Regions from separate parts of the Xanthobacter versatilis genome, predicted to be linked through region 3. Evidence: predicted binding sites of a transcription regulator. Region 3 holds the regulator's gene; each other region holds the start of a gene.

Region 1 (2,198 bases), on a different contig from region 3:
AATTCGGGCAACTCGTCCAGGAAGAGGACGCCATTGTGCGCCAGGGAGACCTCGCCTGGCTTCGCCTTCGCGCCGCCGCCCACCATGGCCGCCATGCTGGCGGAATGGTGCGGCGCGCGGAACGGGCGGCGGTCCATCAGCGCGCCGTCCTCAATGGAACCGGCCACCGATGCGATCATGGAAACATCGAGCATCTCGGCGGGGGACAGGGACGGCAGGATGGAGGGGAGCCGCTGGGCCAGCATGGATTTTCCTGCGCCCGGCGGCCCAATGAACAGAAGGTTGTGCCCGCCGGCGGCGGCGACCTCCAGGGCGCGCTTGGCGGTCTCCTGTCCTTTTACATCCTTCAGGTCGAGCATGGCTTCCACCTGCGCCTTCATCCTGGGTTCGGGCCGGCCCATCACCTGCCGGCCGGTCATGTGGTTGGCGAGCTGGATGAGGGACTGTGGCGCCAGGATCTCCATGTCGGGGCTGGCCCAGGCCGCTTCCGCGCCGCACGCGGCGGGGCAGATCAGCCCGTGACCGCGCGCGTTTGCGCCGATGGCTGCCGGAAGCACACCGGCCACCGCGGCGATGGCCCCGTCGAGGGCCAGCTCGCCCACCACGGTAAAGCCGCCGAGCGCATCGGACGGAATGGCGCCAATGGCAGCCATGAGGCCGAGCGCGATGGGCAGATCGTAGTGGGAGCCTTCTTTCGGCAGGTCCGCCGGCGCGAGGTTGACGGTGATGCGCCGCGCGGGAAGGGCGAGGCCCGAGGCGATGAGCGCCGCGCGCACGCGTTCGCGCGCCTCCGAAACCGCCTTGTCGGGCAAGCCGACGATGGTGAAGGCCGGTAGGCCCGCCGCGACATGCACCTGCACGTCTACGGGGCGCGCGTCTACCCCCTCGAATGCGACTGTCGCTACCCGCTGGATCACCGCGCCCACCCCGCTCGACTGCCTGCATCCCAAGGTAGCGGAGGATTGCCGTAGCGACAAGAACGAAAGCGGAACAATTTTGCTTGCCACGTCCGTAGTCGCGGCTATTCTGGCTCGGCTTGAGCGAACAGGGGCGCAAGATGACGGACGCTTCAGGGGGCGGAATGCGTAGCCATGAGGCGCATGTGGCCGACATGTTCGGGCCTCAGGCGGCGGCCTATGTGGCGAGCGCAGTCCATGCGCGCGGCGCCGACCTTGAAGCCCTGTCGGCGATAGTCGCGGAGCTGCGGCCGGCGCGGCTGCTTGATCTCGGGTGCGGCGGCGGGCATGTGAGTTTTGCTGCGGCGCCGTTCGTGGCGGAGGTCGTCGCCTACGATCTTTCCGATGACATGCTGGGCGCCGTCGCCGCCGAGGCGGAGCGGCGCGCCTTTGACAATATCACGACGCAGCAGGGCGTGGCCGAGCGCCTGCCATTCGCCGATGCCAGCTTCGATTTCATCGCCACGCGCTTCAGCGCCCACCACTGGCGGGATGTCCCCGCCGCGATGGGGGAGGCGCGGCGGGTGTTAACGGTGGACGGGCGTGCCATGGTGATGGATGTGATCGCCCCCGACTGGCCGGTGGCGGACAGTTTCCTTCAAACCATCGAGGTGCTGCGCGATCCCTCCCATGGCCGCGACTACCGCGAGGCGGAATGGGTGGAGCATGCGGAGGGCGCCGGTTTCCGGGTCATGCGAACCGCGCGGCGACGCCTGCGCCTCGAATTCAGCGCCTGGGTCGAGCGGATCCGCACGCCCGAGCTACATGTGGCGGCCATAAGGTCCCTGGTCGCCGGAGCGAGCCGGGATGTGGCCGAGCATTTCGAGATCGAGGCGGATGGCTCCTTCACCCTGGACACGCTGACGCTGGAACTGGAGCCGGCCTGAGCGGGTGCCGGCGTTCTCTTCGCCAATGCATGTCGCCTTGCCGAGGGGTGGACGGGACCGTTTTTCGGACGACGGCCTATTTCTTCTCCAGCATAAGCCGGCCCTGCTTCTTGATGAGGTCCTGTGCCTTGCGGGCCAGAAGGTCGAGGAGGAAGGGCAGTTCGACGGACAATTGGACGGCCTCGTCCGTCACGTCGAGAGTGCCGCTCGCGGTCTGGCCGAGGGCCGCGATATGGAAGTCCAGATGCTCCCCGGTCCAGACTTCCTGGAGGATGGTGATGTGTCGGCCGAAGCGCGAGCGCACGGTGGTGAGCCCCACCTGGAGGCGCCGTGTCGCCTCCGCCTTGCCGAGGCG
Region 2 (2,198 bases), 330 kb from region 3:
GCTGGCTGTCGTGGGAGAACCAGGCGCCGGACTTCTCCACCACGCCGGCCTTGACCCCGAGATCCAGCAGCTCGCCGGTCTTGGAAATCCCCTCGCCGTACATGATGTCGAATTCCACCTGCTTGAAGGGCGGCGCCAGCTTGTTCTTCACCACCTTCACGCGGGTCTGGTTGCCCACCACCTCGTCGCGCTCCTTGATCATGCCGATACGGCGGATGTCGAGCCGCACCGAGGCGTAGAACTTGAGCGCATTGCCGCCGGTGGTGGTCTCCGGCGAGCCGTACATGACGCCGATCTTCATCCGGATCTGGTTGATGAAGATGACCATGGTGTTGGACTTGGAGATGGAGGCCGTGAGCTTGCGCAGCGCCTGGCTCATGAGGCGCGCCTGCATGCCGGGCTGGCTGTCGCCCATCTCGCCATCCAGTTCGGCGCGCGGGGTGAGCGCGGCCACCGAATCAACCACCAGCACGTCGATGGCGCCCGAGCGCACCAGCGTGTCGGCGATTTCCAGCGCCTGCTCGCCCGCGTCGGGCTGGGAGATGAGCAGGTCGTCGAGATTGACGCCCAGCTTGCGCGCATAGATGGGGTCGAGCGCGTGCTCGGCATCGATGAAGGCGCAGGTGCCGCCCCGCTTCTGCGCTTCCGCGACCGTGTGCAGCGCCAGGGTGGTCTTGCCGGAGGATTCCGGCCCGAAGATCTCCACGACGCGGCCCTTGGGCAGGCCGCCGATGCCGATGGCGATGTCGAGCCCGAGCGAGCCGGTGGGAACGCTCTCGATTTCCAAGGCTTTGCCGCCCTTGCCGAGCCGCATGATCGAGCCCTTGCCGAAGTGCCGCTCGATCTGGGAGAGAGCGGCATCCAGCGCCTTGGTCTTATCCATGGAAGAACCTTCGACGAGTCTGAGTGTCGACTGAGTCATCGCCGCGCTCCGGTGCTGGTGCAAGGGGAAATGAGAACACTGCACATGTACATGTTTTGTTCTCAGTTCGCAATATGTTCTCATCTGGGCCGTCCAGACATTTCCCCGCTCCGGCCGCCAGAGCCCTTTTTGACAGCACGGCCCTAAAAGCACGTCCGTCATCCCGCCTCCCCGCTTGACACCCCGGAATCATCGTTAATAATCAGATTGTCGGACAAACAGAATAACGACGCCCGGAGAGGCGCCGGACGCGTCCGCCGGGAGGAAAAGCATGGCTGTAAAGGGTTTTTGCGCGGGCCTCATCGGCGCCGCGCTGCTGGCGGCCGCCGGCACGGCGCTGGCTGAGGTGCCGGCGCGGGGCATCAAGGTGGGCGTGCTCACCGACCTCAGCGGCGTCTACACCGACCTCGTGGGGCAAGGCTCCATCGAGGCCGCGAAGATGGCGCTGGAGGATTTCGGCGGCTCCATCGACGGCAAGCCCATCACCATCGTCTCCGCCGACGGGCAGAACAAGGCGGACGTGGGCGCCTCCATCGCCCGGCGCTGGATCGACGAAGACAATGTGGACGTGATCGTGGACGTGCCCAACACCGCCATCGCCCTCGCGGTGCAGGAGATCACCCGCGCCAAGAACAAGGTGCTGCTGAACACCGGCGCCGGCTCCACGGTCTTCACCAACAAGGCCTGCTCGCCCACCTCGTTCCACTGGGTCTATGATTCCTACGCCATGGCCAACGGCACCGCTCGCTCGGTGGTCGCCGAGGGCGGCGACAGCTGGTACTTCCTGACGGCGGACTACACCTTCGGCCAGTCGCTGGAGCGCGACGCCTCCGAGGTCGTCCGCGCCAACGGGGGCAAGGTGCTCGGCTCGGTGCGCCATCCGCTGGGCAGCTCGGATTTCTCGTCCTTCCTGCTGCAGGCGCAGGCCTCCGGTGCCAAGGTGATCGCATTCGCCAATGGCGGGGCGGACCTCATCAATTCCATCAAGCAGGCCCATGAATTCGGCATCGGCGGCGACAAGCAGCGCCTCGCCGCCATGGTCATCTTCATCACCGACATCCACGCTCTCGGCCTCACCCAGGCGCAGGGCCTGCTGCTGACCTCCGGCTTCTACTGGGACATGGATGCGCAGAACCGCGCCTGGTCGGAGCGCTGGGCCAGGCGCATGGGCGGCCGCAAGCCCACCATGCTGCATGCCGGCGTCTATTCGGCGGTGCTGCACTTCCTGCGCGCGGCCAAGGCGGCCAATTCGGTGGAGGGCAATGTGGTGGCCGAC
Region 3 (2,198 bases):
CGTGCGCAAGAAGGGCTGCGATTTCACCGCGGGCACGCCGGGCCTGTTGGCCGGGCGGCGGCTGACCGGCCGCGACGTGATGCTTGCCGCCGCTATGGATCATGCGGTCCTGCCGGTGGCGCGGCGCCCGCGCGTGGCGGTGCTGCAGACTGGCGACGAACTGGTGCTGCCCGGCACCGGCACCGGTCAGGACAGCGAGATCGTCGTTTCCAACGCCTTCGGCCTCGCCACCCTCGCCCGCCGCGCCGGCGCGGAGGTGACGGACCTCGGGCTGGTGCGGGATGACCTTGCCGCCATCCGTGCCGTGGTGGCGCAGGCGCTTTCGGGCGACTTCGATCTCGTCATCTCCTCCGGTGGCGCCTCGGTGGGCGACCATGATCTGATGGCGCCGGCGCTGCGCGCCGAGGGGGTGGAGCTGTTCGTGCACAAGATCGCCCTGCGCCCGGGCAAGCCGCTGATGTTCGGTGGCAAGGACGGCGTGCGGGTGCTCGGCCTGCCGGGCAATCCGGTCTCGTCCCACGTCTGCGCCATGGTATTTCTGGTGCCGTTGCTGCGCGCGCTTCAGGGCGACGCCATGCCTGGTCCCCTGACGGCGCCGGCGCGCCTCGCGGTGGACATCCCGGCCAACGACGTGCGCCGTGATTTCATGCGCGCCCGCATGGACCGCCACCCCGACGGAACGGTGCATGTGACGCCTTGCGCCTCCCAGGACAGCGCCATGCTGAGCGTTCTGGCCGCCGCCGACTGCCTGCTCATCCGCCCGCCCTTCGCGCCTGCCGCCACGGCCGGAGACCCTTGCGAGATCATTCCCTTCGATGATTGAGCGGTCTTAACCCTGCCTTCACCCCTTGCGGAACACAAAAGGAACAGATAGAAACCGTTCATGATTTGTTTCGCGGCGCACAGGCTGGCGCCAGCAGGGGGCGAGAGATGCTGACGCGCAAGCAATATGACCTGCTTCGCTTCATTCATGAGCGGCTGAAGGAGACCGGCGTGCCCCCCTCCTTCGACGAGATGAAGGAGGCGCTGGACCTGCGGTCCAAGTCCGGCATCCATCGCCTGATCACGGCACTGGAGGAGCGCGGTTTCATCCGCCGGCTGCCCAACCGGGCGCGCGCCCTCGAGGTGGTGCGCCTGCCGGACAGCGTCGCCCCCGGCCTCGCCACGCCCCGCTCCGCCAGTCGCGGCTTCTCTCCCTCGGTGATCGAAGGCAGCCTCGGCAAGGTGCGTCCGGCTGCGGATGATGACGAAGGCGCAGGCCAGGTGGTCACCGTTCCGGTTATGGGCCGGATTGCGGCGGGCTCGCCCATCTCCGCCATCCAGACCCGCAGCCACACCCTCAACATTCCGCCTGAGATGCTGGGCAGCGGCGAGCATTTCGCCCTGGAGGTGCGCGGCGACAGCATGATCGAGGCCGGCATCCTCGACGGTGACACGGTTCTCATCCGCAAGTGCGATACGGCGGACACCGGCGACATCATCGTGGCGCTCGTGGACGACGAGGAAGCCACGCTGAAGCGCCTGCGCAAGAAGGGCGCCTCCATCGCCCTCGAAGCCGCCAATCCCGCCTACGAGACACGCATCTTCGGGCCCGACCGGGTGCGCATCCAGGGCCGCCTCATCGGCCTCATGCGCCGCTATTGATTTTCGCTTCCTCCCCGGTGGGGAGGCCGCGACGGGGTGAGGGGCGTGGCGGTCACCATGCTCAACGGGACCGGCTCCTCTGGAGCGACGCTTCTCACCCCAGCTTTTTGAGCCGTCGATGCTTTTGGCCGCTTCACTCCGATGCGGCGTCGGCTTCCGGATCGTCCGTCGCCGGGCGCTGCGGGGCGGGCTCAGGTGGCAGGGGCGGCATCCAGGGGCGCTGGACGTTGGGCTTGCGGGTCGGCTCGATCTGCCAGTTCCCGCCGCTTGCCCCCTCGCTGCTTATTCCCTTACGGAAGTGATAGGCCAAAGTGCCGGTGCGCTGCAGCGTTTCAGGCGTCACCACCTGGGCCGGGCAGCGCCGGGGCGGCACATCCCGTGTGACGACGATGCGCGATTCCAGGCAGTCTGCCTCCAGGCTTTCCGCCCGCCGCGATACGGCGATGGTGCCGCCGCCCGGCAAGGGAGCGGTGCAGCCGAGGGGATCGCAGGTGAACAGCGCGGCAAGCCCTTCGGCACCCGCCTTTCGCATGTCACCCTCCCGCGTCATCCAC
Region 4 (2,198 bases), on a different contig from region 3:
GGTGCCGGCGGCATGGGCATCTCCATGGGGCTCTTCAATCGAACAGGCTGAGCTGCACGCCGGCCGGCTTGGGGCGGCGGAAATGGGCGGTGGTCAGCTTCAGCCCGCGCCCGGCGAGGCCGAGCCGCCGTGCCGCGATCTCGAAGCGGCGGCCCACGGTCCAGGCATAGGGGCCGTCTCCCCGCATCCGCTTTCCGAAGGCGGAGTCATAGTCCTTTCCGCCGTGCATCTGGCGGATCAGGCCGAGCACGTGCCGCGCCTTGTCCGGGAAGTGGGTCACCAGCCATTCGCGGAACAGGTCGGCGATCTCCAGCGGCAGGCGCAGCATGACATAGCCCGCCTCGCTGGCGCCGGCGGCCTTGGCGGCATCGAGGATGCGCTCCACCTCCATGTCGTTGAGCGCCGGAATGAGCGGGGCGGTGAGCACCGCAGTGGGAATGCCCGCATCGGCGAGGCGGCGGATGGTGCCGAGCCGCACATGGGGGCTCGCCGCCCGCGGCTCCATGGTGCGGGCCAGATGCGGATCGAGGGTGGTGATGGAGATGGCCACCTTGACGAGGCCCTTCTCGGCCATGGGGGCGAGGATGTCGATGTCGCGCGCCACCAGTCCCGACTTGGTGACGATGCCCACCGGATGGCCGAACTCGGCGAGCACCTCAAGCAGGCGGCGGGTGACCTCGTAGCGCTTTTCGATGGGCTGGTAGGGATCGGTGTTGGTGCCCATGGCGATGACGCGGGGCTGGTAGGAAGCCTGGGACAGCTCCCGCGCCAGCAGTTCCGGTGCGTCCGGCTTCACGAACAGCTTGGTCTCGAAATCGAGGCCCGCCGACAGGCCGTGATAGGCGTGGGTCGGCCGGGCGAAGCAATAGACGCAGCCGTGCTCGCAGCCCCGATAGGCGTTGATGGAGCGATCGAAGGCGACATCCGGCGACTGGTTGCGGGTGATGACCGTGCGTGCGCGCTCTTCCATCACCTGCGTGCGCAGGGGCGGCAGGTCCTCCAGGCTCTGCCAGCCGTCGTCGAACAGGATGCGGGCGGCCGGCTCGAAGCGGCCGGCGGCGTTGGAGACCGCGCCCCGTCCGCGCCGGCGCTCCCCGTCCACCACGCTCCCGACCTCTCCGTCGAGAGCTGGGGGGACCACGGGGGGCGGTGCGGCCTTTTCCTGCGCGAGGCGCCCGAGGATGCGATTGGCGCGCGGCTCGTTCACCGAGAGGGCCGCCGCCTTGGCCTTGGGTCCCGCAGCCTTGGGTCCCGCGGTCTTGGGGCCGGCCGGCCGTGGGCCGCGTGCGGCACGCGCCGCGGCGACGGTGGTGCCGGCAGGATCGAGGAGGGAATCGCGCTCACGGCTCATGGGAAAAAAGGTAGCACCCGAACCGGAACGAAACAAGAACATTAACGCGCCGGAGCGGCCTTTCCCATTGCGTTCAGGCGGTTGCCGGATGATTCCAATGACTCAGCGGTTTGGATTTGGCATACTGTACACCACAACCCGGTTGCCAGACATTCGCATCTCCGCTAAAGCGCTAATTGAGGCCTTAAAAGGGGGAAAAGATGGCTGAACACGCCACGACCGAATACGCCATTGCGGACGGTAACGACTACGCCGAGCACGAAGGCACCTATGTGCTGTTCACCGCCCTGACCAAATGGGGCGCGATCGCTGTCGCCGTCCTCCTCACCCTCATGTGGATCTTCCTCCTCTGACCCCCTGACGGGTTGGAGCACCGGAGACATCTCTGATGAAAATCGCTGTCCCCGCCGAGGTTGATCTCGGCGAGCCGCGGGTCGCTGCGACCCCGGATACGGTGAAGCGTCTGGTCGCGCTCGGCGCCAGCGTGGCGGTCGAGACGGGCGCGGGCCTCAAGTCGGGCATTCTGGATGCCGACTTCGAAGCCGCCGGCGCCACCATCGCGCCCACCGCCGCCGATGCCCTGTACGGCGCTGAAGTGGTACTGAAGGTTCGCCGTCCGACGGAAGCTGAACTTTCGTCGTACAAGCCCGGCGCGCTGCTGCTGGCCATCGTCGATCCCTATGGCAACGACGAGGCCCTGGCCACGCTGGCGCGCTACAACGTCAACGCCTTCGCCATGGAGCTGATGCCCCGCATCACCCGCGCGCAGGTGATGGACGTGCTGTCCTCGCAGGCGAACCTCGCCGGCTATCGCGCCGTCATCGACGCCGCGGCCGAATTCAATCGC

The links. Region 3 encodes LexA, which represses DNA repair genes until DNA is damaged. Its sites were predicted from a motif close to TGTTCNNNNTGTGTTCNG; they were not measured.
Region 1: a site for LexA is predicted at 976-993, ahead of V5F66_RS15040 (YifB family Mg chelatase-like AAA ATPase). Genes of this name have one in related genera too.
Region 2: a site for LexA is predicted at 987-1,004, ahead of recA (recombinase RecA). Genes of this name have one in related genera too.
Region 4: a site for LexA is predicted at 1,375-1,392, ahead of V5F66_RS12810 (PA0069 family radical SAM protein). Genes of this name have one in related genera too.

The regions. Positions count from the first base shown of each region.
Region 1 covers NZ_JBAFVB010000007.1:133,364-135,561, forward strand. The annotation lists gene V5F66_RS15040 (YifB family Mg chelatase-like AAA ATPase) at 1-917, opposite strand, end outside; gene V5F66_RS15045 (class I SAM-dependent methyltransferase) at 1,082-1,843, shown strand; gene V5F66_RS15050 (polyhydroxyalkanoic acid system family protein) at 1,920-2,198, opposite strand, start outside.
Region 2 covers NZ_JBAFVB010000002.1:533,616-535,813, forward strand. The annotation lists gene recA (recombinase RecA) at 1-922, opposite strand, end outside; gene V5F66_RS06115 (ABC transporter substrate-binding protein) at 1,194-2,198, shown strand, end outside.
Region 3 covers NZ_JBAFVB010000002.1:199,669-201,866, forward strand. The annotation lists gene V5F66_RS04575 (molybdopterin molybdotransferase MoeA) at 1-823, shown strand, start outside; gene lexA (transcriptional repressor LexA) at 931-1,644, shown strand; gene V5F66_RS04585 (ComEC/Rec2 family competence protein) at 1,778-2,198, opposite strand, start outside.
Region 4 covers NZ_JBAFVB010000005.1:307,444-309,641, reverse strand. The annotation lists gene V5F66_RS12815 (VOC family protein) at 1-14, opposite strand, end outside; gene V5F66_RS12810 (PA0069 family radical SAM protein) at 35-1,351, opposite strand; gene V5F66_RS12805 (aa3-type cytochrome c oxidase subunit IV) at 1,552-1,704, shown strand; gene V5F66_RS12800 (Re/Si-specific NAD(P)(+) transhydrogenase subunit alpha) at 1,740-2,198, shown strand, end outside.